DNA from 2 places in the Streptomyces sp. NPDC030165 genome. Region 2 is predicted to be linked to the other one. Evidence: riboswitches for the same ligand, from Rfam matches in the RefSeq annotation. Region 2 holds a riboswitch; the other holds the start of a gene.
What was found. Region 2 has a riboswitch for S-adenosylmethionine ahead of thrC (threonine synthase). Riboswitches for the same ligand answer to the same signal wherever they lie in the genome.
Positions count from the first base shown of each region.

Region 1: linked by a shared signal. The riboswitch ahead of ACZ4Z1_RS25360 (aminotransferase class V-fold PLP-dependent enzyme) and the one ahead of thrC (threonine synthase) in region 2 are both predicted to bind S-adenosylmethionine.

Region 1 covers NZ_JBVIBD010000014.1:89,965-104,079, forward strand. The annotation lists gene ACZ4Z1_RS25310 (AMP-dependent synthetase/ligase) at 1-405, shown strand, start outside; gene ACZ4Z1_RS25315 (glycosyltransferase family 4 protein) at 478-1,620, opposite strand; gene ACZ4Z1_RS25320 (glycosyltransferase 87 family protein) at 1,758-3,017, shown strand; gene ACZ4Z1_RS25325 (hypothetical protein) at 2,974-4,197, opposite strand; gene ACZ4Z1_RS25330 (C40 family peptidase) at 4,295-5,320, opposite strand; gene ACZ4Z1_RS25335 (C40 family peptidase) at 5,584-6,618, opposite strand; gene ACZ4Z1_RS25340 (NYN domain-containing protein) at 7,038-8,414, opposite strand; gene ACZ4Z1_RS25345 (hypothetical protein) at 8,446-8,685, opposite strand; gene ACZ4Z1_RS25350 (rhomboid family intramembrane serine protease) at 8,959-9,678, shown strand; gene ACZ4Z1_RS25355 (Lrp/AsnC family transcriptional regulator) at 9,675-9,956, shown strand; gene ACZ4Z1_RS25360 (aminotransferase class V-fold PLP-dependent enzyme) at 10,036-11,469, opposite strand; SAM riboswitch class IV at 11,646-11,763, opposite strand; gene trpD (anthranilate phosphoribosyltransferase) at 11,849-12,913, opposite strand; gene qcrB (cytochrome bc1 complex cytochrome b subunit) at 13,091-14,115, opposite strand, start outside.
Region 2 covers NZ_JBVIBD010000015.1:118,010-132,124, forward strand. The annotation lists gene cdgB (diguanylate cyclase CdgB) at 1-1,026, shown strand, start outside; gene ACZ4Z1_RS26690 (carbohydrate-binding protein) at 1,216-2,157, shown strand; gene ACZ4Z1_RS26695 (1-phosphofructokinase family hexose kinase) at 2,314-3,243, opposite strand; gene nagA (N-acetylglucosamine-6-phosphate deacetylase) at 3,725-4,933, opposite strand; gene ACZ4Z1_RS26705 (ROK family protein) at 4,933-5,865, opposite strand; gene ACZ4Z1_RS26710 (extracellular solute-binding protein) at 6,125-7,393, shown strand; gene ACZ4Z1_RS26715 (DUF3263 domain-containing protein) at 7,491-7,760, shown strand; gene otsB (trehalose-phosphatase) at 7,911-8,765, shown strand; gene ACZ4Z1_RS26725 (alpha,alpha-trehalose-phosphate synthase (UDP-forming)) at 8,843-10,303, opposite strand; gene ACZ4Z1_RS26730 (glucosyl-3-phosphoglycerate synthase) at 10,419-11,366, opposite strand; SAM riboswitch class I at 11,527-11,682, shown strand; gene thrC (threonine synthase) at 11,700-12,989, shown strand; gene ACZ4Z1_RS26740 (MoaD/ThiS family protein) at 13,164-13,442, shown strand; gene ACZ4Z1_RS26745 (cold-shock protein) at 13,888-14,091, shown strand.

The DNA of each region.
Region 1 (14,115 bases), on a different contig from region 2:
GTGACGGCGGGCGGCAAGAACGTCGCCCCGGCCGTCATCGAGGACCGCATCCGCGCGCACGCGCTGATCGCCGAGTGCATGGTCGTCGGCGACGGCCGGCCCTTCGTCGGCGCGCTGGTCACCCTCGACGAGGAGTTCCTGCCGCGCTGGGCGGCGGAGCACGGCCGCCCGGCCGGACAGAGCGTCACCGAGCTGAGCCGGGACCCGGAGCTGCTGGCCGCAGTGCAGCGGGCGGTGGACGACGGCAACGCAGCCGTCTCCAAGGCCGAGTCGGTACGCAAGTTCCGCATCCTGCCGACGCAGTTCACCGAGGAGTCCGGCCATGTCACGCCGTCGCTGAAGCTCAAGCGCAACGTGGTGGCGAAGGACTTCGCCGAGGAGATCGAGGCGATCTACCGCGCGTGACGCGCACAGCGGCTCGGCCGGACGCCGGGCGTCCTGGGCTCCTTCCAGGGCACCCGGCGTTCGCGTACCGCCCTACAGCAGCTCCTTGAGCCGTTCCGCCAGCAGGTCCCAGCGCCACTTCTCCTCCACCCAGGCGCGGCCGCGCTCGCCCATGCGGCGGCGGGCGGCGGGGTCCTTGAGGAGCGCGACGACACGTTCGGCGGCGACCGTCGGTGAGCCGCCCGGGACGACGTGGCCCGTCTCGCCGTCCAGTACGGCGTCCGGCGCGCCGCCGGAGTCCCCCGCCACGACCGGCAGTCCGGTGGCGGACGCCTCCAGGTAGACGATGCCCAGGCCCTCGACGTCCAGCCCGCCGCGCCGGGTGCGGCACGGCATCGCGAAGACGTCGCCCGCGCCGTAGTGGGCGGGCAGTTCCTCCCACGGCACGGCCCCGGTGAAGCGCACCGCGTGCGCGACGCCCTTCTCCTCGGCGAGCGCGTGCAGCTGCTTCCCGTACGGGCCGCCGCCGACGACCAGCAGCACCGCGTCCGGCACCTCGGACAGGATCCGCGGCATCGCCTCGATCAGGGTGTCCTGGCCCTTGCGCGGCACCAGCCGGGAGACGCACACGACGACCGGCCGCTCGGCGAGCCCGAGCCGGGCCCGTACCTCGTCGCCGCCCGAGCCGGGGTGGAAGGTCTTCTCGTCCACGCCGGGCGGCAGTTGCGTCATGCGCCCGGCGGCGGCCGGCGTCAGCGCGGCGGCGATCCGCGAGCGGGTGTACTCACCGAGATAGGTGATCGTGTCGGTGCCCTCGCCGATCCGCCGCAGCAGTTGACGGGAGGCCGGCAGCTGCGCCCAGCCCGCCTCGTGCCCGTGCGTGGTGGCCACGATCCGGCGGGCGCCCGCCCGGCGCAGCGCCGGCGCCATCAGGCCGAGCGGCGCCGCGGCCCCGAACCACACCGAGGAGCAGCCGTGCCGGCGCAGCAGGGCGGTGGCCGTCCGGGTCACCCGGGGCGTCGGCAGCAGCATCGTCGTACGGTCCCGTACGACCGGGAAGGGCTGCTCGGCGTCGAAGCGGGCGGTGGCCCCGACGCCCTCCTTGCTCCGCTTCCAGGTGGAGGCGTAGACCACGACCCGGTCCGGGTCCAGGCGCAGCGCCATGCTGTGCAGGAAGGCCTGGATGCCGCCGGGGCGGGGCGGGAAGTCGTTCGTGACGATCAGCGTCTTGTCCATTGCCCTGGCACAGTACCGGGTCGGCGGACACGACCGGCGAGGCCGCCCCGGCACCTGCGTGACTCGTCTACGGTCGTGACACGGTGCCGTCCGCACGTACGGGTGCGGACGGCCGCGGACGACGGGACGAGGTGGCGATGGGCAGGGCCGGCGACCGGCGCCCGAAGGACGCGGTGCGCACCTGGGCACCGCCGGTGGCGGTGTGGGCCGCGACCCGGGCGGTGCTGCTGCTGTGCGTGTTCAAGGTGCTGGTGCTGCCCGGCCCGGACGTCACCAGTGACATCTCGGGGATCTACCACGGCTGGTCCGAGGTCCTGAAGTCCGGCGCGTTCCCGCAGTCCGACGTGGCCTGGCAGTACCCGCCGGCCGCCGCGCTCGCCGTGCTCTCCCCCGGGCTGCTGCCCTTCCTGGACTACGCCGCGGCGTTCTTCCTCCTGGCGTGCGCCGCCGACGCGGTCACCTTCGCGCTGCTCCTGTACGCGGGCCGCCGGCCGGGCAAACGTCTGGCCGGCGCCTGGATCTGGACCGCGGGGGTCGCCCTGCTCGGCCCGACCGCGTACGCCCGGTACGACCTGATGGTCACCGCCGTGGCCGTCGCCGCGCTCTTCGCCGCCGCCCGGCACCCGCGCGTGTCCGGCGCCCTGATCGCGTTCGGCGCGCTCCTGAAGGTGTGGCCGGTGCTGCTGCTGGCCGGTGCGCCGCTGCGGGGCCGCCGCGCGCGGGAGTTGTGGGGCGCGGCGACGGTGGGCGCGCTGGCGGTCACGCTGCTCTTCGCCGCCTGGGCTCCTGGCGGGCTGGCCTTCCTGTCCTTCCAGCGCGACCGCGGTACGGAGGTGGAGTCGCTCGGCGCGCTCGTCTTCCATGTGGCCCGGCAGTTCGGCTGGGACGGCGAGGTGCTGCTGCACTACGGCTCCGTGGAGTTCGTCGGCCCGTACGTGCCGCTGGTCAGCTCCCTGGCGCTGGTCCTGACCGTGGCGGCCTTCGGCTGGCTGCTGCTGTGGCGGCTGCGGGCCCGGAGGTTCACGTCCGCCACGCTCGCCGACGCCGCCTTCACCGCGGTGCTGCTCTTCGTGACCACCAGCCGGGTCATCAGCCCGCAGTACCTGATCTGGCTGGTCGGCGCGGCAGCCGTGTGCATGACCCTGCGGGCGAGCCGGATGGGGCTGCCCGCCGCCCTGGTCCTGCCGGCGGCCGGTGCGACGCTCCTGGAGTTCCCCGTCTGGTTCGCGGACGTCGTGGCCAGTGAGGGGCGCGGCGTCGTCCTGCTGGCCGTACGCAACGCCCTGCTCGTGGCCGCCTCGCTGACCGCCTGCCGCCGGCTGTGGCGATCGACGGTGACCGGGCCGCGGCGCGTCACCCCAGCTGCTTCACCACGTACGACCGCCACCGCCGGGTGAATTCCGCCGGGCTCAGTCCGAGTTGGCCGCGCATCGCCCGGTCGGCGCTCTCCCCGCCGTCCCGGCCCGCCGCCCGGTAGAACGCGCCGAGCTTCTTCTCCCCCCAGTGGTCGGCGATCATGCGGCAGGCCAGCCAGCCGCTCTCGTACGCGCGGGCCAGCTGCCGCGCGCTGCGGCTGAAGCGGAAGTCGCCGTCGGCCGGGAGCCGGGACGGGGGTGTGCCCTTGGCGACGGCGTGGGCGAGTTCGGGGGCGGTGACCGCGGGCGGGCGGCCGCCGCCGCGGTAGGCGACCCAGTCGGCGAAGCCCTCGGAGAGCCAGAGCGGGGTGGCGGACGTGGTGGCGGTGCGCGTCGCGACGTGGGTGGCCTCGTGCGTCAGCACGATCTGGCGCCCGGCGGCGGACAGTTCGCCGTACGCCTCCGGATTGACGACGACCCGGTCGGCGGGCGCCGCCGGGGCCGCGCCCGCCTCGCCGGTCGTGACGGCCGCTATGCCCCGGTAACCGTCGGGATCGGTGGCGTTCAGCAGCTCCGCCATCCGGTCCAGCGACTGCGGCGCCTCGACGACGACCCGGCCCGCCCACTTCCCGGGCCACGCCTTCCCGACGGCGGGCACGGCCTGGTCCGTACGGTCCGCCAGTTCGCGCAGTGCCGCGGTGCCGCGGCGCACCCCGAGCACCAGGCTGTGGCGCCCCTTGACGACCTGGACCGGCCCCTGGTCCCACAGCTGGCGCGCGCTGCGCCGCCCGCTGCCGGCGCCGTCCGAGTCGGAGCTGACCAGCCACCGGCCGTCGCGGTCGGTGAGCGTCAGGTACTGCACGGAGGTGACCGGCGCGGTGTCGTACCCGGTCAGCCGGTAGCGCAGCCGCACCTCGGCGGCCACCCGCCAGCCGTCGGCACCGGCCACCGCCGGCAGCCCGAACGCGTCGGTCCGCACCAGCTCGTAGGACCAGGCGGCCAGCGGTACCTGCGCGAGGTTGGTGAACACCGCCCGCTGCCGGGCGCGGTATCCGGCCGCGCGCGGGTCGACCGAGGCGAGGAAAGCCCCGGCGTCCCGGTCGCGTACGGCCGCCGCGCGCCGGTCCAGCATCCGCTGGATGCCCGGCGGGGCGTCCTCCGCGGCGCCGGCCGGGTCCTGGCAGCCCGTGAGCAGCGGCAGCAGCGCCAGCGGCAGGGCCATGCAGAGCGCCGTCCTGATCCGCCGGCCCGTCCGCCGCTGCGCATGTCGTCCTGCCACGCGGCTGATCGTAAGCACCGTCCCCGCGTACGGACAGCGGTCAGGGTCGGGTTACGGACGAGATCGGCATCATGCCGACGGGGTCCGAGCGCACCCGGGCACCCGGGTACGGGGCGTGCACCACCTGTCCGTTGCCCACATACATACCGACATGACTGGCGTCGTCCCGGTAGATGACCAGGTCCCCCGGCCTGGCCTGACTGACCTGAACCTGCTGCCCCGCGCCGCGCTGGGCTTGCGAGGTGCGCGGGATGGAGATTCCGGCGCGCGCGTAGGCCCACTGCATCAGCCCGGAGCAGTCGAAGGCGGCGGGGCCGGACCGCCCCCAGGCGTACGGGGAGCCGATCGCGGAGCGCACCGCCTGGACGGCGGTCCCGGCGCGGCCGGAGGCGGAGGGCCCGGACAGGTCGGGCAGCGAGCGCCCGACCCCGCGGTTGGCCCGGTCGTAGGCGGCCCGGTGCTCGCCGGTCAGCGAGTTCAGCAGGCGCCGCGCCGAGGCCAGTTTGTCCTCGACGTCCTTCTTGTGGCGCGCGACGTCCTGGCGGCTCGACTCCAGGGCCGCCAGCTTCCCGGTCGCCTCCCGGCGCTCCTGCTCCAGGTTGCGCTGGGCGCTGTGGAGTTCGCGCAGTTCCCCGGCCTGTTCGCCTTGGATGCGGTCGAGGGCGGCGGCCTTGTCGAGGTAGTCCGCCGGGTTCTCGGAGAGCATCAGCTTCAGGGCCGGGTCCAGGCCGCCGGAGCGGTACTGGGCGGAGGCGACGGCGCCGAGCCGGCCGCGCAGCCGGTTGACGTGCCCCTGGCCGCGGGCCACCCGGTCCTGGAGGGCGGCCACCTCGGCCCGCAGCTTCCGGGCCCGCTCGTCGGCCCCGTTGAACTGCTCGGTGGCCTTCTCGGCCTGCTCGTAGAGGGCGTCGACGCGCGAGGTGATCTCGGCGGGCGCCGGGCCGGGAACGGCGTGCGCCGCTCCGGCGGACAGGGCCGCGGCGGCGGTGACCGCGGCGGCGGACAGGACGGTGGCCCTGGTCGCACCGGCCAGGCCGGACTGTGAGACACGGCGGTGGGACGCCACGTGAGGCCGCACTCCCTTCCGTGCAGCCCCTGCCGCCCGGGGCGGGCGGACGCAGACCGGCGGCTGCGAGGGCAGACAGTAACGGCGCCGGTGGCCCGCGGCCAAAGACCCGCAACACCCGTCGCCGGTAGGGAAAAAGCCGCCCCGCCGGTGACTGCGCAGGTCACCGGCGGGGCGGGAAGTCAGCGGCGGGCACCGCAATTCGCCCGAACGGGCGCCGGGTCCGGCCGCATCCCGTGGCGCGGGAAGCGGCCGGCGGAGTGTCAGACGCGGACCCCGAACTGGAAGGGCATGTTGTTGATCGACTCGTAGCGCACGGACGCGCCCGGCTTCGGCGCGTGCAGCACCTGGCCGTTGCCCGCGTACAGGCCGATGTGGTGCAGGTCGCCGTAGAAGAGCACCAGGTCGCCCGGCTTGAGCGCGCTCTGCGAGCCGATCCGGGTACCGGCGTTGGCCTGCGCCTGCGAGGTGCGCGGCAGCGACTGGCCGGCCTGCTGGTACGCCCAGGAGGTCAGACCGGAGCAGTCGAAGGAGGAGGGGCCGGTGGCGCCCCACACGTAGGGCGAGCCGATCTTGGAGGCGGCCGCGGACAGGGCGGCGGCGCCGCGCTGCGAGGCCGGAACGTCGTTGCCCAGGTCGGGCCGCTCGTTGCCGCGGCTGGAGCGGTTCTTCTTGTCCTCCTCCTGCTGCAGCGCCGCCTTCTCCTTGGCGGTCAGCGTGTTCAGGAGCTCCTGCGCCTTGGCGAGCTTGCCCTTGATCTCGTCCTTCTTGTCACCCAGTGCCTTGCGGGTGTCCGAGAGGTCCTTGATCTTGGCCGCGGCCTCCGCGCGCTCCTGCGCGAGCTGCCGCTGCTTGTCCGCGATGGTCTTCAGCTGCTCGGCCTGCTTGCCGCTCAACTGGTCGAGGGTGGCGGCCTTGTCGAGGTAGGTGTCCGGGTCGCCGGAGAGGAAGAGCTGCACGGACGGGTCGATGCTGCCGCTGCGGTACTGGCCGGAGGCGACGGCGCCGAGGCCCTTGCGGAGCTGGTTCAGCTCGCCCTGGCCGCGGGCGACCTTGTCCTGGAGGGCGTCGACCTCCTTCTGCAGCTTCTCCTGGTCCTCCTTGGCCCCGTTGTACTTCTCGGTGGCCTGCTCCGCCTGCTCGTAGAGCTTGTCGACCTCGGACTTGACGTCTTCCTTCTTCGGCTTCGGGTCGGCGTGGGCGGCCTGGGACGAGAGGGCGACGGCCGCCGCGGCGGTCGCGGTGAGGACGGTCACGCGCGTGCGGCTCGGCTGCTTGGGACGACGGTGGGACGCCACGGAGGCGAGCTCCTTCTTCCTTCAGCCGCCTACCGGGCGTGGGGGGGGTACGGGACCCCGGCTCCGCGTGAACGCCGCGGATTCGGCGGTTCCTTCACTGTTCATCCCGGATGGATGATCAACTGCATGAAGGGTTGAGGCCTGACCTTAGTAACCGAGTTGTGATCGCTTCAAATCCTCACCGGAAAAAACTGCTGGATGCTCCTCATCCTTTACCAACATCACACAGGCAGTAATGGCCACTTGACACTCAGGCACGAATGGCAGGCATGACCCACCTCGTTGATGGGTACACCTTCACCCCCGACCCGCGCGTCGCACCGGCCGCTGATTCCCCCACAGCCGCACGAGCAGGATAAGTCCCGCAGCTCCCATCGGGACGTGCGTTCCGGACAAGTCGTACGGACAGAACGTACGACTCAGGTGCGGGCAAGTCGCTTGAGCAGCAAGGCCGATGCGACCGGCCGCGCCCCCGCCTTGGCCACACCGTCGGCCACCTCGCGGTCCGTGGAGACCACCACCACCGGACGGCCGGGCGGCTCGGCCCGTACGAGCTGGCGGATCAGCTCATCGGCCGTCACACCCGGCTTGCTGAACAGGACCCTGACCCCGCGCGGCGGCGCCAGCAGCACCGGCGCGGCCAGCTCCGCACCGTCGAAGACACACGTCATCTCCGCGCCGGTCTGGGCGGCCAGCACCGCGAGGCCGCCCAGCAGCCGCAGCCGCTGTTTGTCCAACGGCATCGTCGGATAACCGGTCTTGGTGACGTTGTACCCGTCCACCACCAGGTGGGCCTGCGGCAGCGCCAGCAGCTGGTCCAGCAGGGCGGGGTCGGTCTCCGACAGCGCGCGCGTGGCGATGTCCTTGGGCGTCATCTTGCCCGGCGCCACCGCGTCCACGGTGTCCGCCGGGTGCGTGTCGGCGGGCGGCAGCGCCAGTTCCCTGCGCAGCCCCTGCGCGGCGTCCAGGACGGTGTCCAGCAGCAGCCGCAGCCGCATGTCCTCGACGCTGCGGCCCTCGCGCGTGGCGCGGCGACTGGCCTCCAGGGACGCCTCGGTCTCCGCGATACGGGCCTTGAGGCGGCGCACCTCGCTGTCCGCGGCGGTCTTCTCCTGCGCCGCGGCGGCCCGCACGGACTCCGTCTCGGCCGCGGCCTTGCGTGCCGCCGCCTCGCCCCGCTTGACATCGCTGAGCGCGCTGCGCAGCTTGCGCTGCAACGACTCGTTCTCCTTGCGCAGCGCGTCCAGGTCACCGCGGGCGCGCTCGGCCTCGGCCCGGGCCTGCGCGCGGGTCTGCGCCAGCTCCTCGCGCAGCGCGGCCAGCTCGCGTTCGGCCTCCTCGCCGGCCTGTTCCGCGCGGGCGCGCTGCGCCTCCTCGCCGGCCGCGGCGACCAGCTTCACCCAGCCCTCGGGGCGCAGCACATAGGCCGCCGCCGCGACATCGAGCGGGTCGGCGGCGGCGGGCGGGGTGCCGTTGTCCAGCGCCTCGGCCAGTTCCGGCTGCGCCTCGCGCAGCCGGCCCGCGATCCGCTGCCGGAAGACCGCGTCGTTCTCCAGCGCGGCGGCCATCGCGTTGCCCGCGAACTTGGCCCGGCGGATGGGGGTGAACCGGGCGTACTGGCGCAGCGGCGGCGGGAGTTCGGCGACCGTCAGGCCTCCGAAGGACTCCGCGGTGAGCGCCACGACCCGGCGCCGCACGCCCTCGGGCAGCGGACGGTCGAGCACCTCGTCCGCCTCGGCCGCACCGGCCTCGGCATCGTGCTCCGCCCCCGCAGGCCCTTCTGGACGCTCCACCACTACTGCATCGCTCCGATCTCAGGCGCTCGACTCAGGCACTGGCGCCCGGCCGGTCGACCAGCTCGATCTGGTCGACCGCGTTGCACCAGCGGCAGCGCACGGACTCGATGCTCTCACTGAGCACCTCGCGTTCCTCCACCTTCGGCTCCCCGGCGAGGTCGAGGTGGACGTACTCCACGACCTCGGAGCGCCGGGTCACGTCGAAGCGCGTCAGATTGCCGCACAGCGTGCAGCGCCACCGGGTCCCGTCCGTCGGCAGGGGAACAGCCATGGTGTCGTCCTCTTTCGTCACGCTCGGGCGAGCGGGGCTCGTGCTGTCGGTCGGGGGCTTCCCGCGGTGCGCCGTCGGACTGCGGAAGTACGCGGGGTACTGCCCGTTACCCTACGGCCTGACGCGGGTACGGTGCGGGCCCGCCCGGGAGGCGGGACGCGGCGAGGCACTCTGTCCCGATTGCCCGTATTACGCAATGATCACTTCATGACGGCCCCGCCCCTGTTCCCCCGGACGCCCCGCGCCCGCACGGTTGCGACCGTGTTTTCCCGCATGACGAACGTCCTGATCGCCCTGTGCTGCGTGGCCTTCGTCGTCGGGCCCGCCTCGGGACTCAACGGCATATACGGCACCGGCGACGCCGTCGTCCAGGCACAGACCGCGTACTTCGAACGCTGGGGCGTCATCCCGCGCGACCTGTGGAGCGGCTCGCCGGGTGCGCTGCTCACCCCGCTGACCGCGCTGTTCGTGCACGGCAGCTGGCTGCACCTGCTGGGCAACGTCCTCTTCCTCTACGTCTTCGGCGGCATGACCGAGAGCCGCATGGGCCGCCTGCCGTTCACCCTCTTCTACCTCGTGACCGGCTACCTGGCCCTGATGGGCTACGCGGCCGCACACGCCTCCTCCGGGCAGACCCTGGTCGGCGCCTCCGGGGCGATCTCCGGGGTGCTGGGGGCGTTCCTCTACCTCTTCCCCAAGGCCCGGGTCACCAGCATCTACCCGTTCCTCTTCTTCCTGCCGCTGCGCTTCCCGGCGTGGATCGTGCTGCTGTTCTGGTTCGTCCTCCAGTGGATCGCCGCGCAGCGCGACCCCAGCACCCCGGGTGTGGCCTACCTCGCCCATGTCGTGGGCTTCGCGGTGGGCTTCCTGTACGCCTGGGTGCGGTATCGGCCGAGCCCCGCTCCGCCCGGGGACGCCGCCGCGGCCCCCGGTAGTGTGGACTCCGCCGGAACGGCGAAGCAGCAGGCGGCCGAGGGAGAGAGCCAACCGTGATCACTTCGATCGTGCTCATCAAGACCAGCGTGGACCAGATCCCGGAGATCGCGGAGAAGATCGCCGCACTGGAGGGCGTCAGCGAGGTCTACTCGGTCACCGGTGCGCACGACCTGATCGCCATGGTGCGGGTGGCCGAGCACGACGACCTGGCCGACGTCATCCCCGGCCGGATCAGCAAGGTGCCGGGCGTCGCCTCCACCGAGACGCACATCGCCTTCCGTACGTACTCCCAGCACGACCTGGAAGCGGCCTTCGCGATCGGCCTGGACGCCTGACCGGAACCGCCCCCGCACACGAGACCCGCACCGCGGCGCCCGGACAGCGGAGCGCCGCGGCGCGGGCGGTCCGGAAGGCCTACGCCGCGGTGTCCGGCACGCAGCGCCCGTCCTCGGTGCGGTAGCTCCACCGCGCGCCCTGCGTCACCAGTTCCTTGACGGCCCGTACGAAACGGTCCACGTGCTCGTCGGGCGTGCCCGCCCCGAAGCTCACCCGGATGGCGTTCAGCGACTGCTCCCCCGGTGCCCCTTCGGGCGCACCGCACTCTCCCGGGGCCTGGGACTGGGCGCCCAGCAGGGTCCGTACGAGGGGGTGCGCGCAGAACAGCCCGTCGCGCACGCCGATGCCGTACTCCGCGGAGAGCGCCGCCGCGAAGTGCGAGCTGTTCCAGCCCCGGACGACGAAGGACAGCACGCCCACCCGCGGAGCGTCGTCCCCGAACAGCGAGAGCACCGTGACCTCGGGCACCTCGGCGAGGCCCGCCCGTACCCGCTCGACCAGCTGCTGCTCCCGGGCCACCAGGTTCTCGAAGCCCGCCTCGGTGAGCGCCTTGCAGGCGGCGGCGATGGCGTAGACGCCGATGACGTTGGGCGAGCCGGCCTCGTGGCGGGCCGCGGTGGTGTGCCAGTCGACGTCCACCCCGCCGTCGGCGCGACGGGCGACCGTACGGCTGGCGCCGCCGCCCGCGAGGTAGGGCTCCGCGGCCTGGAGCCAGTCCGCGCGCCCGGCCAGCACACCGGCCCCGAAGGGCGCGTACAGCTTGTGGCCGGAGAAGGCCACCCAGTCCACGTCCAGCCCGGCGATGTCGACCGGGTGGTGCGGGGCGAGCTGTGCGGCGTCGAGCACGATGCGCGCCCCGTGCGCGTGCGCGGCGGCGGCCAGCTCCCGTACGGGCCACAGCTCACCGGTCACATTGGACGCACCGGTCACGCAGACCAGGGCGTGCCTGTAGGGCTCGCGCTCCGCCAGCGCCCGCTCCAGCGTGTCCACCGCCTGCTGCGGGGTGCGGGGCGCGTCCAGGTACGTCACCTCGACGTCCGCGCGCTGCTCCCAGGGCAGCAGCGAGGCATGGTGCTCGGTCTCGAAGACGAACACCCGGGTGTCCGCGGGCAGCACCGCGGCCAGCAGGTTCAGCGAGTCGGTGGTGGAGCGGGTGAAGACCACCTGGTCGCCCTCCCGTCGCCCACTACCACCCTTGCCGGACTGGGCTTCGCCCAGGCCCCCTTCGATTCGGCAGCCGAGAAAGTCCGCGACCTCGGCGCGGCAGTTCTCGAACAGGTCGGTGGACAGCTGCGAGAGGTAGCCCGCCCCGCGGTGCACGCTGCCGTAGTACGGGGCGTACGCGGCCACGTCGTCCCAGACGCGCTGGAGCGCCGGGGCGCTGGCGGCGATGTCCAGCGCGGCGTACTCGACCTCGCCGCCCGTGACGAGCGGGACCAGCACGTCCCGGCCCAGCACGGGCAGCGGGGCGCAGACGGCGGCATCGGTGGTGGTGACAGCGGAAACAGGCATGGCGAACTCCCGTGAAGGCAGGGCGACTTCGCTGCGGGGCCCACACGCCGAAGCGGGACCGGCCGGCAGCGGTGAAAGGAAAAAAAGGGGGGTGCGGAAAACGGGGCCGGACGGCCCTAACGCATTCGCTGAATCACGGGAGATCTCCCTCAAGGACCAGGATCCCTGGCACGAGGGATCCGCGCTTGCCGCAGACCTCGCTGCCTGCGACCTGGTCATCACCCGGGGCACCCCGCCACGGACGGAGGGTTGCCGGACAGCGGGCCGGGGCCGTAGTCGCTGTCACTCGTGACCTGGGCAGAATCATGCCACACGATCGGAAACGCGCAAGGCCCGGTCCGCATCCCGGACCGGGCCCCGCGTCACACCACGGCCGCCCTCAGGTGTTGCTGGCCGCCACCCACCGCTCCAGCGCCCGGCGGGCCGCGCCGGAGTCGACGGACTCGGCGGCCTTGGCGATGCCCGCCGCGATCTGGTCGCTCAGGGGCGCGTCCGTCGGCTCCAGGGCGACCAGCGCCGCCGCGGAGTTCAGCAGGACCGCGTCCCGTACGGGGCCCGTCTCGCCGCCCAGCATGCGGCGCGCCACGTCCGCGTTGTACGAGGCGTCGGCGCCGCGCAGCGCCTCCACGGGCACCAGGCCGATGCCCACGTCCCGCGGGTCGAAGGTCTCCTCGCGTACGCCGCCGTCCCGTACGACCCAGACCTTGGACGTGGCGGTGGTCGTCAGTTCGTCCAGGCCGTCGTCGCCGCGGAAGACCAGGGCGGAGGAGCCGCGCTCGGCCAGCACCCCGGCCAGGATGGGCGCCATCCGCGCGTCGGCGACGCCGGTGGCCTGGGCCCGTACCTTCGCCGGGTTGGTCAGCGGGCCCAGCACGTTGAACGTCGTACGGATGCCCAGTTCGCGCCGTGCGGGCGCCACGTGCCGCAGCGACGGATGGAACTTGACCGCGAAGCAGAAGGTGATCCCGGCCTCCTCGGCGACCTCGACGACCCGGCGCGGGGTCAGGTCCAAGTTGACACCCAGCTTCTCCAGCACGTCGGACGCGCCGCTGGCCGACGAGGCGGCCCGGTTGCCGTGCTTGACGACCTTCGCGCCGGTGCCGGCCACCACGATCGAGGACATCGTGGAGATGTTGACGGTCTTGGCGCCGTCGCCGCCGGTGCCGACGATGTCCACGCTCGGGCCCGGCACCTCGATGAGGTTGGCGTGCGCGTACATCGCCCGTACCAGGCCGGAGATCTCCGCGACCGTCTCGCCCTTCGCCCGCAGCGCCACCGCGAACCCGGCGATCTGCGCGTCGGTGGCCTGGCCGCGCATGATGCGGTCCATCGCCCACGCGGTGTCGTCGGCGCCCAGGTCGCGGCCCTGGAGGAGGGCTTCCAGCACGCCCGGCCAGGTGCGGGCCGCCACGCTGTCGCCGCCGTTCGGGGTCGCAACGTTCATGGTCCACACTCCTGGATTCGTCTCCTGCTGGTGCCGAAACCCTATCCGGCGCCGGGACATGCCGAAGGGCCCCGTCCAATGGGGTCTCCCCTGCTCATTAAGAGCTTGGGGAACTGGAAGGGGCCCTCTGGGTGGCGTACTTACGCGGTGGTACTGCCGTGCGTCACACGGCGGGGATCAGTGGTGGCCGTGGCCGCTGGTGATCTCCTTGTACTCCTCCGGGGTCGGCTTCGGGATGACGTTGTCCTCGCCGTAGTAGCCCTTGGAGAGCTTGGCGCGGAGCTTCGTCGACCGCTTGACCTTCCGCTCGACACCGTTCTCGTCGACCTCCGGGCCGATCTCGAACGGCTTGGGCTGCTCGTGCTGGGTGAGCGTGTGCAGCTGCTCCTGGTTGAGCGGCTCGTGCACCTCGATGAACTCACCGTGCGGCAGGCGCTTGATGATGCCGGACTCGCGTCCGTGCAGCACCTTGTCGCGGTCCCGGCGCTGCAGACCCAGGCAGATCCGCTTGGTGACGATGAAGGCCAGCACCGGCCCGACGAAGAAGCCGATCCGGACGAACCAGGTCAGGGCGTTCAGCGACAGGTGGAAGTGGGTGGCCCACAGGTCGTTGCCACCGCCGATGAGCATGATCAGGTAGGCGGTCAGCCAGGCCACACCGAAGCCGGTACGCGTCGGGGCGTTGCGCGGGCGGTCCAGGATGTGGTGCTCGCGCTTGTCCCCGGTGACCCAGGACTCGACGAACGGGTAGACCGCGATCGCGACCAGCACCAGCGGGAAGATGAGGATCGGGATCAGCACACCGAAGTTGATGGTGTGGCCCCAGATGTCCCACTCCCAGCCGGGCATCACACGGACCAGACCCTCGGCGAAGCCCATGTACCAGTCGGGCTGGGCGCCGGTGGACACCTGGTCGGGCCGGTACGGGCCGATGGCCCACACCGGGTTGATGCTGGCGACCGCCGCGATCACCGAGATCACGCCGAAGACCAGGAAGAAGAAGCCTCCGGCCTTGGCCATGTAGACCGGCAGCAGCGGCATGCCGACGACGTTCTTGTTGGTCTTGCCGGCACCCGGGAACTGCGTGTGCTTGTGGTAGAAGACCAGGATCAGGTGCGCCACCAGCAGTCCCAGCATGATGCCGGGCAGCAGCAGGACGTGGACCGTGAAGAACCTGGGGATGATGTCGTGCCCCGGGAACT
Region 2 (14,115 bases):
GCGCCCAGCGGCATGGCCATCGCCGAGATGGGCGGTGACCAGCACGGCCGCCTCCACCGCACGAACGACGCGCTGTGCCGCCTGCTGGGCCGCCCGGCCTCCGCCATGCGCCGCTACTCCTTCTCCGACCTCGTCCACCCCGAGGACATCGGCACCCTGCTGCGCACCTCCGCCGAGGGCGGGCGCGCCGAGCTGCGGCTCGCCCGCCGCGACGGCACGTACGTGTGGGTCTCGCTGCGCAACTCCGTCGTCGCCGACACCGCCGACGGGCCGCGCTTCCTGCTCACCCACGTCGAGGACATCGAAGAGCGCAAGCGCCACGAGCTCCAGCTCGCGCACCGCGCCAGCCACGACGCGCTGACCGGCCTGCCCAACAGCGCCGAGCTGCGGGCCCGGCTCGGCGCCCGGCTGTGCGCCCGCCCGCCCGGCTCGGACGCGGACGCGTACGCCTCCGCCGCCTCCGCCGCGTCGGTGGCCGCCTTCCAGGAGGCGCACGGGTTCGGCACGGACGGTCCCGAGGTCTTCGACGGGTACGACGCCGCCGACGGCCCGGAACGGGGGCCGTCCGGCCCGTACGACCACCACGTCCACGTCATCGCGCCCTCGGACGGGCCGGAGGACGACGGGGCCAAGGGGCTCGCGGTCCTCTTCTGCGACCTGGACGGCTTCAAGTCGATCAACGACCGCTTCGGGCACCACACGGGTGACGCGGTGCTCATCGAGGTGGCCCGGCGGCTGACCAACGGCGTCCGGGACGGCGACACGGTCGCCCGGCTCGGCGGCGACGAGTTCGTGGTCCTCGCGGACGGCCTGGGCAAGGCCGACGCGCAGGACCTCGCGGTCCGGCTGCGCAACGCCATCATCCCGCCCATCCGGGTGGACGGCCGGGGCGTACGGGTCGGCGCGAGCTTCGGCATCGGGTGGGCGGCCTGCGGGATGTCCGCCGAGGAGGTCCTGCAATCCGCCGACCAGCGGATGTACGTCGAGAAGCGGTCCCGTTCGAAGGCGAGCCGGCGCGCGGGGTGAGCCGCGCGCCCCGCGTCGCTCCGGCGCCCCGGCGTGCTGCGCGCCCCGCGTTCGTAGCCGTCCTGTAGCAGTTCCGGCTCGGCGTCGGATCGCTCGAACGGGGTAGGCTGCGCCGATGCGGCGGGCCGCCGCCGGGGGCCTGAAGATCAGCACAGCCATCTCGCACAGACCGCTGGGGAGTGACACGGAATGACGGCCGGCAACAACGGTGCGGGCACGCCCGAGGACGACGACCCGTTCGCGCACCTCTATCGCTCCGAGGGCGGCGAAGGCGGCGCGCAGGGCGCGGCGGGCGGCGGCTCGGCAGCGCGCCGGCCGGGCGTACCGCGTGCCTCGTACAACCAGGTGCGCGCGGTCGGTGAGCGCCAGTACGGGCAGCGCCAGTACGGCCAGCAGCAGGTCCCCGCCCAGCAGCCGTACGGGCAGCAGAACGCCCACTACGCGGCCCCGGAGACGCTCCCTGGCGGCGACAACGCCCGCCAGGGCCCGCCCCCGGGCCACGGCAACGGCGGCGCGCCCCGGCGCAGCCACAAGGGCCTGCTGATCGGCGCGGTCGCGGTCGTCGCGGTGGTCTGCATCGGCATCGGCGTGGCGATGATCACCAACGCCGGGAACAAGAAGGACGAAGCGGGCGGCGGTGACCCGACGCCCACGGCCGGCGAGTCCGTCAAGCCCAGCGACAAGCCGTCCAGCAAGCCGTCCCAGGGGCCGCTGCCCAAGGAGGCCGCGGCGTCGCTGTCGCTCAGCCCGGAGGCGAGCACGGACAAGTCGGTGCCGGGCGCCAAGGCGGCGAACGGCGCGTACGTGTCGCTGAACAAGGTCGGCGCCTCCGCGACGTGGTCGGTCGACGTCCCCAAGAGCGGTGACTACACGCTGCTCATCGATTACGGCGTGCCGGGAAAGGACATGAAGACGACGCTCGGGGTGAATGGCGGGAAGTCCGACAAGATCAACATGTCGAACTTCGCGCACGCCGCCGAAGGCGCCTGGGACAAGGGCTGGACGACCACCTACCGGTGGATCACCCTCAATCAGGGCACCAACACGATCAAGGTCTCCTGCGAGCAGGGCGACCAGTGCGAGGTCAACCTCGACCGGGTCTACCTCAAGGCGGGGCACGTGACGCGCTGAGGCGCGGCGGGCACGCCGACGACGGATCCGCGTGGTCCGTCGGCGCTCCTCGGAGTGGCCCGTCGGTGCCCCTGAGGAGCGGTCCGTCGGACCCTCCTCCGAAACAGCGGTCCCGCTCGCCCGGAACGTCCGCGAAGACACCTCAGGGCGAGGCGCTCACCCCGCCGCCGGATGCTCCGTGACCGTGATGCTCTCCAGCAGCTCTTCGTACGTCCCCCGGTCGAACTCGCCCGCCGCCGGGGCCCGTACCGTCGCCGCCGACAGGGCCACCGCGCGCGTCAGGCGGGCCGGCCAGGGGAGGTCTTCGACCAGGCCGGAGAGCAGGCCGGCCACCGCGGAGTCGCCGGCGCCGGTCGGGTTGCCGGCGATGCGGCGGGGCGGGGCGGCCTGCCAGGCGCCGTCCGCGGTGACCACGAGCATGCCGTCGGCGCCCAGGGAGGCGGCCACCGTGTGGGCGCCGCGGCGGCGTGCGTCGCGGGCGGCGCGCAGGGGTTCGGTGGAGCCGGTGAGGGCGGCCAGTTCGTCGGCGTTGGGCTTGGCGAGGTCGGGGCGGGCGGCCAGGCCGCGGCGCAGCGGTTCGCCGCTGGTGTCCAGGAGCACGGGCACGTCCGCCGTACGGGCGGCGCGGGTCAGCCGCGCGTACACGTCGACGGGGACGCCCGGCGGGAGGCTGCCGCACAGGGCCACGGCCTGTGCGCCGGCGAGCAGTTCGCGGTAGGTGGACATGAACGCGTCCCACTCGGCGGGCGTGACGACCGGGCCCGGCTCGTTGAGCTGCGTGGTGTCGCCGGTGGACTCGTCCACGACGGCGACGGTGCGCCGGGTCGCGCCGCCGACCGGGACCAGTGCGTCGGTCACCGCGGTCTCCTGGGCGAGCAGCGAGCGCAGCGCGTCGCCGGTGCCGCCGCCCGCGAAGCCGGTGGCGACCGCCTCGTGGCCGAGCGCGGTCAGCACCCGGGCGACGTTCAGGCCCTTGCCGCCCGGGCGCTCGGAGACTTCGGTGACGCGGTTCGTGGAGTGCGGCTGGAGCCGGGGCACGCGGTAGGTGATGTCGAGGGCTGCGTTCAGCGTGACCGTGAGGATCATGGTTCCCCCTCCCCGGAACATACGTGGACGGACGGCGGCACACCGGGCCGGGCGGCCGGTGGGCCCGTACGGGACGGACTGGTGCGCGGGTGCGCGAGTGCGCAGCGATCATGCCATCGCGAGCGGCGGTTGGCCCAGCCCTTGGGCCGACCGCCGCACGGCCGGTACCGCTCCGGGCACGCCGAACCGGCCATGTGCCACGTATGGGGGTCCGTCCGGCCCTGTCCCGTACGTCTCTGCCCCGTACGCCTCGGTCCGTCTCCTCGCCGTACGCCTCCGCCTCGTCTCCCCGCGGTACGCCTCCGGGACAGGCGTCTTCGTCCGTACGTCTCCGGGACAGGCGTCTTCGTCCGTACGTCTCCGGGACAGTCACCCTGGTCCGTACGCCTCCGGGGCAGTCACTCCGCTTGTGGCCTCCGGGACAGCCGCCCTCGCCCGTACGCCTCCGAGGCAGGCGCCCCGCCCCTCCCTCCCCGAGGCCTCACACCCCCGTCGGCCGCACCACCCACTCGCCGCGCCGCACCACGCCCACCAGGTCGTACGCGGCGTCCAGGACGACCAGATCGGCGTCCTTGCCGGGCTCGATCGAGCCGGTGCGGCCGTCGATGCCGAGCAGGCGGGCCGGGTTGGCGGACAGGGCCCGTACGGCCTGGGCGACGGTCAGGCCGTCGATGGTGAGCGCGCGTTTGAAGGCGCGGTCCAGGGTGAGGGTCGAGCCTGCGATGGAGCCGGCGGTGGGGCCGTCGCTGATGCGGGCGACACCGTCCTTGACCTCGACCGTCATCGGGCCGAGCGGGTACATGCCGTCGTTCATGCCGGCCGCGCCCATCGCGTCGGTGATGAAGGCGACCCGGTCGGCGCCCGCGTCCCGGAAGGCCATCTCCAGGACGGCGGGGTGCAGGTGCGTACCGTCGTTGATCAGCTCGACGGTGATCCGCTCGTCCTCCAGGAGCGCGGCGATCGGGCCCGGCGCGCGGTGCCCCAGCGGCGGCATCGCGTTGAAGAGGTGGGTGGCGACGGTCGCGCCCGCGTCGATGGCCTCGCGGGTCGCGTCGTACGAGGAGTCGGTGTGGCCGATGGCGGCGATCACGCCGGCGTCGGCGAGCAGCCGTACGGAGTCCAGGCCGCCGGGCAGCTCGGGCGCCAGCGTCATCATCCTGGCCGTGCCGCGCGCGGCGTCGACCAGCTTGCGCACGTCCGCCGGGTCGGGGTCGCGCAGCAGTCCGGGCTGGTGGGCGCCGCAGCGGTGCGGGGAGATGAAGGGGCCCTCGAAGTGGATGCCGGCCAGGTCGCCCTGTTCGACCAGCTCGGACAGGACGGCGGCCTGCCGGGCCAGGTCGTCCAGGTCGCCGGTGACGGTCGAGGCGACCAGGGAGGTGGTGCCGCGCTGCCGGTGGGTGCGGATCGCCGTCAGGCACTCCTCGGCGTCGGCGGACGAGAAGGAGCCGCCGCCACCGCCGTGTACGTGCATGTCGACGAAGCCGGGGACGACGAGGTGGCCGGTCAGGTCGATCACCTGGTCGCCGGGGGCCGGGGCGGCTGCCCCGGCGGCGCTGGCGCCGGTGATCCGCGTGCCCTCGAAGGCCACCAGGCCCTCGTCGGCCACGCCGGTCGGCAGGGCGACCCGGGCGCCGGTCAGGACGGTGCGCCGGGGGCTCGGGGCGCTGTCCCCGGACTGTTGCAGCGGCATCAGGCAGTTACCTCCGTGGAGAGAAGATCCCAGGCGAGCAGACCTGCGCCCAGGCAGCCGGCGGCGTCCCCGAGCGCGGCCGGAACGATCAGGGGGAGCCGCTGGAAGGTCACCCGGGCGCGGACCGCCGCGCGCAGCGGCTCGAAGAGCGTGTCGCCCGCCTCGGCGAGCCCGCCGCCGATGATCAGGGTGTGCGGGTCGAGCAGGGTGAGCGAGGTGACCAGGCCGTCGGCGAGGGCGTCCACCGCGTCCTGCCAGACGGCCCGCGCGCGGGCGTCGCCGGACTCGACGGCCTTGGCGGCGTCGGCGGCGGTGGCCTGCGGATCGCCGCAGGCCTCGGCCCAGGCGCGGCCGACGGCGGCGGCCGAGGCCAGTGTCTCCAGGCAGCCGCGCTGCCCGCAGCCGCACTCGGGGCCGCCGGGCCGTACGACGATGTGGCCGATCTCGCCCGCGCTGCCGTGCGCGCCGGCCTCGATGCGGCCCTCGATGCCGATGGCGCCGGCGATGCCGGTGCCGAGCGGTACGAACAGGAAGCGGTCGGCGCCGCGGCCCGCGCCGATGCGGCCCTCGGCGAGGCCTCCGGTGCGTACGTCGTGGCCGAGCGCGACCGGGACGCCGCCGAGGCGCTCGGAGAGCAGGGTGCGCAGGGGGATGTCGCGCCAGCCCAGGTTGGCGGCGTACACGGCGATGCCGCGCGCGTCGTCGACGATGCCGGGGACGGCGACGCCGGCCGCCGCTGCGGTGCCGCCGAACCGCTGCCGACCGGTCTCGCGCAGGTCCTCGGCGAAGTCCAGGATCGAGGCGACGACGGCTTCCGGGCCGCGTTCGCGGCCGGTGGGGCGCCGTGCCTCGTACAGCAGTGTGCCGTCCGCGCCTGCCAGGGCGGCCTTCATTCCGGTGCCGCCCACATCGAGGGCGATGACGTGTCTCACGGGACCAGTTTCGCGCGATCGGCCGTGAAAGGTCTAGTCCACTCGCGGGGATGGCGTGGTTCCGCTCCGGACGGGCGCTGTCGTACCGCCGTGACCTGCGCGTGTGACAGGCGATACGCAAGCGAAATGAGGGGTGGTGTAGACCTTGTGTAGGTAAACGGGGGAGACTCGTCGTTCATGCCGGTTGAGGGCGGGCCCCTGAAGCCACGGGGCATTCCCCGGCAAGCACGGAACATTCGGGACAAAGGCGGTAATGGCAGTGCAGCGGCGGTACTTGAGCCTGGCGGCAGCGGGACTCACCACGGCCATGACGCTTTCCCTGTCAGCCTGCGGCAGCGGCGCGGACGGCGGCGACGTCACCCTCAAGCTCATCGCGGCGGACTACGGCGACAACGCGGCGAACTCCTCCCAGCACTACTGGGACAGGCTCACCAAGGAGTTCGAGAAGAAGAACCCGGGCATCAAGGTCGACGTCTCGGTCTACAGCTGGACGGACGTCGACAAGAAGGTCGAGGAGCTGGTCAAGTCCGGTAAGGCACCGGACATGGCGCAGATCGGCGCGTACGCGGACTACGCGGCCGAAGGCAAGCTCTACAAGGCCAGGGACGTGCTCTCCATCCCCGTGCAGGCCGACTTCGTCCCCGCCCTCGCGGAGGCGGGGGAGTACGGGCGCGAGCAGTACGGGATGCCTTTCGGCGCCAGCACCCGCCGCCTGTTCTACAACAAGAAGCTCTTCGCCGAGGCGGGCATCACCGACCCGCCCCAGACCTGGGCGCAGGTCGCGGCCGACGCGGCCAAGCTCAAGGCCAAGGGCGTGAAGATGCCGTACGCGCTGCCGCTGGGCCCGGAGGAGACGCAGGCCGAGACGCTGATGTGGATGCTCAGCGGCGGCGGCAGCTACACCGACCGCATCGGCAAGTACACGATCGACTCGAAGGAGAACGTCAAGACCTTCGAGTGGCTGAAGAAGGACCTGGTCGGCCCGGGCCTGACCGGCGGCGACCCGGCCAAGCTCAACCGCCAGGACGCGTTCAACGCGTTCGCGGCCGGCGACGTCGGGATGCTCAACGGCCACCCCACCCTGATGAAGCAGGCCGAGGCCAAGGGCGTCGAGTACGGCACCGTCGAGCTGCCGGGCCCCTCCGGCAAGGCCCAGGCCACCATGGGCGTCGCCGACTGGATGACGGCGTTCAAGCAGAACGGCCACCGCGACCAGGTCGGCAAGTTCCTCGACTTCGTCTACAACGAGAAGAACGTCATGGACTTCTCGGGCCACTACGGGCTGCTGCCGGTCACCACCTCCGGCTCCCAGGCGATGCTCGCCGACAACAAGTACGCCAAGCTGCACAGCTTCCTGCGCCAGCTGGACAACGCCGAGTTCTACCCCGCGAACAAGACCTCGTGGCCGCTGGTCAGCAAGACCGTCAAGGCCAAGATGGGCACCGCGGTGGGCGCCAACGGCAACCCGGCGAGCGTGCTCAGCGACATCCAGAACACCGCGAACGAGGCGGACAACACCGCCAAGTGAGCCGCGGCGGCGGACCGCGGGCGCGGTCCGCCGCAGTCCCCCGGCCCCGGGCGGGCGGCGGGGGATTGTCGTACCGCGGCCTTATCGTGGACGGGTGATGACGAGCGAGGGCACCGGCGGCGGCACCGGAGGCGGTGGCATAGGAGCACTGTCCCCCCAGGACGAGGCGGTGCTCGCCGTCGAGCGCCGCTCCTGGCCCCGGCCGGGCGCCAAGGAGCGGGTCATCCGCGAGCGGCTCGGCATCTCGCCGACCCGCTACTACCAGCTGCTGAACGCGCTGCTGGACGACCCGCGGGCACTCGCCCACGACCCGGTCACGGTCAACCGGCTGCGCCGCGTCCGCGAGGCCCGGCGCGGACGCCGCTGAGCGGTGCGCCGGGCGCCGCGGGTCCCCGGCCGGGCCCGGTCCTGGTCATGGCCGGTTCCAGCCCCGCTACACCGCCGCCCCGGGGCCGCGCTGCGCCCATGGGCCCGTACGCCCGACGCGGTCCCGCGCGCGACCGGTAATGTCGTCGCCATGGGCAGCCCCCCGAACTCCTTGCCGACGCCGGTCACCGAAGCGGGCCGGGACGGTCTCGCCGCGCTGCTGGACAGCCCCGGCCGAGCCGTGCTCGCTCTCGACTTCGACGGCACGCTCGCCGACATCGTGCCCGACCCCGAGAAGGCCCGCGCCCACCCCGGCGCCGTGGCCGCGCTCGCCCGCCTCGCGCCGCTGCTGGGCTCGCTGGTGATCATCACCGGTCGCCCGGCCGGCGTCGCGGTCCGCCTGGGCGGCTTCACGGACGCGCCGGGCCTGGAGCAGTTCGTGGTCCTCGGCGGCTACGGCGCCGAGCGCTGGGACGCGGCCACCGGCACGGTACGGGCCCCCGCACCGCCGCCCGGCGTCGCCGCCGTCCAGGCCGAACTCCCCGGCGTACTGGACGGGCTGGGCGCCTGGCACGCCTCCTGGGTGGAGGACAAGGGCCGCGCCATCGCCGTGCACACCCGCCGCGCCGAGGACCCGCAGGCCGCCTTCGAGGTGCTGCGCGAGCCCCTGTACGCGCTCGCCGAACGGCACGGCCTGATCGTCGAGCCCGGCCGCTACGTCCTCGAACTGCGCCCGCCCGGCATGGACAAAGGCGTCGCGCTCGCCGAATACGTACGGGAGACCGGCGCCACCACCGTCCTGTACGGGGGCGACGACCTCGGCGACCTCGCCGCCTACTCCGCCGTGGACAAACTGCGCTCGGACGGCCTGGCCGGGGTGCTGGTGTGCAGCGGCAACGCGGAGGTCGCCGAGCTGGCCGACCGGGCGGACCTCGTCGTCGACGGGCCGGCGGGCGTCGTCGCGCTGCTGCACGCCCTCGCGGACCGCCTGGGCGCACCCGCCTGACGCGAAGCGGCCGGGGCCCTGCCGGGCACGCCCGCCGTGACGCACGCGGCCCGGGCCCGCCCGGGACCCCGGCGCCGCTACCGCTCCAGCGCCCGCAGCTGCTGGAGGAACCAGCGGTCCGGCGGCAGCGCGGTGGCCGCGGCGGCCAGCCGCTTCGTGCGCTCGGCCCGCTCGCCGTCCTCCATGGACAGCGCCTCGTGCAGCGCGCGGGCGGTGGCCGAGACGTCGTACGGATTGACGCAGACCGCGTCCTCGCCCAGTTCCGCGTACGCCCCGGCCTCCCGGGACAGCACCAGCGCGCAGCCCGCCTCGGAGATCACCGGGATTTCCTTCGCGACCAGGTTCATACCGTCCCTGATCGGGTTGACCAGCGCCACGTCGGCGATCCGGTAGGCGGCCAGCGACCGCGCGAAGTCGTCCTTCACGTGCAGCACGACCGGCTGCCAGCCCGGGGTGCCGTACTCCTCGTTGATCTCCTCGGCCAGCCGCCCGACCTCGTCGGTGTACGCGCGGTAGACCTCCAGGTCCTGCCGGGAGGGGTAGGCGAACGCGACATGTACGACGCGCTCGCGCCACTCGGGGTGGCCGGCCAGCAGCGCCCGGTAGGCGCGCAGCCCGCGCACGATGTTCTTGGACAGCTCCGTACGGTCCACCCGGACGATCGTCTTGCGGTCCGGGCCGCCGATCTGCTCGCGCAGCGCCGCCAGCCGCTCGTCCACGTCGGGCTGGTGCGCCCGGTCCCGCAGGAACTCCGCGTCCGCGCCGAGGCCGTGCACGCCGAGCCGGGTCGTGCTGCCGTCGTGGACGATGCTCAGCTCCCCGTCCCCGTCGCGCGCCACCTCGGCGCCCAGCACCGCCGCGCAGCACTCCGCGAACGCCTCGGCCCAGCGCCGTGTCAGGAAAGCGGCGCGGTCGCCGCCCAGCATTCCGCGCAGCACCGTCTCGGCCACGTCGTCCGGCAGCATCCGGAAGTAGTCCGCGGGCGCCCACGGCGTGTGCGAGAAGTGCCCGATGCGCAGGTCGGGGCGGCGGGCGCGGAGCAGGCCCGGCACCAGCGTGAGGTGGTAATCCTGCACGAGGACGACGGCGCCGGGCGCGGCCTCGTCGGCGAGCGCGTCCGCGAAGGCCGCGTTGTACGCCTCGTACGACGCCCACTGCGCGCGGAACCCGTCGTCGAAGGAGGGCTCCAGCGGCGTCTGGTAGAGCATGTGGTGGACGAACCACAGGACCGAGTTGGCGATGCCGTTGTAGGCGTCGGTGAAGACGTCGGCGGGGATGTCCAGCATGCGTACGTGCTGGCCGCCCGTGTCGGCCGGGTCCAGATGGCCGTCGCTGCGCCGGGCCGCCTCGCGGTCGCCGTCCCCGAGGGCGGCGCACACCCACACCGCGCCGGCGTCCGGGCCGATCGCGGAGAGTCCGGAGACCAGCCCGCCACCGCCGCGTTTGGCGGTCAGCGCGCCGTCCTCCCTCTTCCCGTACGAGACCGGGCCGCGGTTGGACGCGACGAGGACCTTGGCACCAGAACGCTCGGAGACCATGTTGCGAGACTAGCCCGCCACCGATCCGCTCAAACGTACGGAACGGAGGCGGAACGTCACGGTTTACGCGGCGCCCACCGCCGGTGTCCGGGACGGTCGCCCCGCGCCGGCCGCCTCAGGCCGCGCGGCGCTCCGCGTACTCCGGTATCTCCGCCATCGGCGGCCGCTCCTCGGTGTCCACGTCCCAGGTGCGCGGCACGAAACCGGCCTCGCCGCGCTCGAACTGGGTCAGCCGCGGGCGCACCAGGTGGCCGCGGGCCAGCCGCAGCTGCGCGGTGCGGTAGATCGCCGCCGCCATCCTGCCGAGTGCCTGGCCGCCCTGGTGGCGGTGCTTGCGCACCCCGACGTCGACCTGGGCCAGCGCGTCCAGCCCGGCCGTGTGCAGTGCGTCGACCAGCAGGCCCAGCTCCACGCCGTACCCCACCGGGAACGGCAGCCGCTCCAGCAGCGACCGGCGCGCCGCGTACTCCCCGCCCAGCGGCTGCACGAACCCGGCCAGCTGCGGCCAGTGCAGGTTCAGCAGCGGCCGGGCGACCAGCTCGGTGACCCGGCCGCCCTGGCCCGCCGCCTCACCCAGCGGACGGTCGTACATCCCCTTGACGAACTGCACGTCCGGGTCGGTGAGCAGCGGACCGACGATCCCGGAGACGAAACCGGCGTCGAACTCGCGCAGGTCCGCGTCGACGAAGCAGACGATGTCGCCGCCGGTGGCCAGCAGGGAGCGCCACAGCACCTCGCCCTTGCCGGGCAGCGCGGGCAGCCGCGGCAGCACCTCGTCCCGGTGGATCACCCGCGCACCCGCCTCGGCCGCGACCTTGGCCGTGCCGTCCGTGGATCCGGAGTCCAGCACCACCAGCTCGTCGACGAGCGGCACCGACGGTGTCATCAGCTCCGTACGGACCGCCTCGACGATCGCGCCGACCGTCGCCTCCTCGTCGAGCGCCGGCAGCACGACGGAGACCGTCTGTCCCGACTCGCGCTTCGCGGCCAGCAGCCGGTCGAGCGGGCGGTCCGCGGCCGACCAGGACCGGCTGGCCAGCCAGCGCTCCACCTCTTCCAGCACGTGCGCGTCTCCTTCGTTCCCGGACCAGCGATGTGATCCATCTCGCGGTGCGGACGGCTGTCTCGACCGCCCTGCCCTTCGGCTACAGTCTTGAACAACGCGATCGCCCCGGACATGCCGGGGTCGCGACAAACGCCTGGGTTCCGGCCCAGCGCCATACCGCTCATCCAGAGGGGCAGAGGGATACGGCCCGTTGAAGCCCCGGCAACCCTCCAGCCGGTCTCCGTCGCCGCACATCGTGCGGCCCGCGAGGCTCCCGGCTAGGGAAGGTGCCAATTCCGTCTCGCGGCGAGATGCGCCGCGGGGAAGATGAGGAGAAAGGGCCTCGCCTCCATGGCTGTGCAATCCGTTGAAAGCACCACTTCCGCCACCGTTTCCCTGGGCCCCGCCGTCGCGCTGTCCTGCCGCGAGTGCGGTGAGCGCTTCGGCCTCGGGCCGATCTTCGCCTGCGCGTCCTGTTTCGGGCCGCTGGAAGTGGCGTACGACCTGCCGGCCGGCGACCCCGAGAGCCTGCGCAAGCGGATCGAGGCGGGCCCCGACAGCATCTGGCGCTACGCGCCGCTGCTGCCCGTCCCGGCCGACGTCGCGGACAAGCCGAACCTCAACCCCGGCCTGACCAAGCTGGTCAAGGCCGACAACCTGGCCCGTGAGCTGGGCGTCACCGGCGGCCTGTACGTCAAGGACGACTCCGGCAACCCGACGCACTCCTTCAAGGACCGCGTCGTCGCCATCGCCGTCGAGGCCGCCCGCGCCTTCGGCTTCACCACCCTGTCCTGCTCCTCCACCGGCAACCTCGCCGGCGCGGTGGGCGCCGCGGCGGCCCGCGCCGGATTCCGCTCCTGCGTGTTCATCCCGCACGACCTGGAGGCGGGCAAGGTCGTCATGGCCGCGGTCTACGGCGGCGAGCTGGTCGGCATCGAGGGCACCTACGACGACGTCAACCGCTTCTGTTCGGAGCTGATCGGCGACCCGCTGGGCGAGGGCTGGGGTTTCGTCAACGTGAACCTGCGCCCGTACTACGGCGAAGGCTCCAAGACCCTCGCCTACGAGATCTGCGAGCAGCTCGGCTGGCGGCTGCCGGACCAGATCGTCATCCCGATCGCCTCCGGCTCCCAGCTCACGAAGATCGACAAGGGGCTGAAGGAGCTGATCGCGCTCGGGCTGGTCGAGGACCGGCCGTACAAGATCTTCGGCGCCCAGGCCGAGGGCTGTTCGCCGGTCTCCACCGCCTTCAAGGCGGGCCACGACGTCGTACGGCCGCAGAAGCCCGACACCATCGCCAAGTCGCTGGCCATCGGCAACCCGGCCGACGGCCCGTACGTGCTCGACATCGCCCGGCGCACCGGCGGCGCGGTCGAGGACGTCGACGACGCGCAGGTGGTCGACGCGATCAAGTTGCTGGCCCGCACGGAAGGCATCTTCGCCGAGACCGCCGGCGGGGTGACCGTGGGCGTGACCAAGAAGCTGATCGAGGACGGCCTGCTCGACCCGGCGCTGACCACCGTCGTACTGAACACCGGCGACGGGCTCAAGACGCTGGACGCCGTGGCGCCGACCACCGGGCCCACGGCCACGATCCGGCCGAGCCTGGACGCGTTCCGCGCCGCCGGTCTGGCGGGCTGACCGCCGCGCGCGGCCGTACACACCGGTACGCGGCCGCGCGCACCCGCGAGCCCCGGCACACGCCTGCGAGCACGGACAGCGCCGGTACGCCTTTGCCCGCGCCCGTGGCCACCGGTACGCCCGCGCCCGCCCGCCCCTCCGCACCCCCTCCCGCAAGCTGGAAGGCAGAACACCATGAGCGTCAACGTCCGCATCCCGACCATCCTGCGCACCTACACCGGCGGCCGGGCCGAGGTCCCCGCCGAGGGCGCGACTCTCTCCGAGGTCATCGCGGACCTGGAGAAGAACCACGCGGGCATCGCGGCCCGCGTCCTGGACGACACCGGCAAGCTGCGCCGCTTCGTGAACGTCTACGTCAACGACGACGACGTGCGCTTCGAGCAGGGCCTGCAGACGCCGACGCCGGACGGCGCGGGCGTCTCGATCATCCCGGCGGTGGCCGGCGGCTGCTGACCCGCCTCCGGGACGCCGGGACGCCGTAACGATCTTTTTCGGCCCTTGTCCGGTCCAACGGCTGGAATCGCCCCGTCCGCCACGAAGCGGACGGGGCGATTCCGTGTTGTTAAAGGCGATACAGTTGGGGCGATCCCTCGTCGAGCGCGTGCCGAACGCATATGAGACCCCGGCAAGTTGTGCGCGAAGTGTGGACATGATTTGTCGCGTTGGTGAGCTTTGCCCGGCCCGACTTGCCCTGGCGTATGGGCTTTTCTTCGTACTTTTACGATTCTTCGCGAGCAGAATTCTCGTCCGACTGACCTGTTGCGCTGGGCAGTTGGACAGATACATTCAGCGGCGGTCGACGCGTTCCGGCGCACACCCCCTCATGTCGGGGGGTGAGGTCTGACCCGGGTCCGCGGAGTGCGGTCCTGTGCAAGGGCCAGTAATAGGGGAGTTAGGCATGGCTCAGGGCACCGTCAAGTGGTTCAACGCGGAGAAGGGGTACGGCTTCATCGCGGTCGACGGTGGTGCGGATGTATTCGTCCACTACAGCGCGATCCAGATGGACGGTTACCGCACCCTTGAGGAGGGTCAGCGGGTCGAGTTCGAGATCTCGCAGGGCCAGAAAGGGCCGCAGGCGGACATGGTCCGCGTGGCCGGCTGAAGCGCCGACCGACTGCTGCGTACG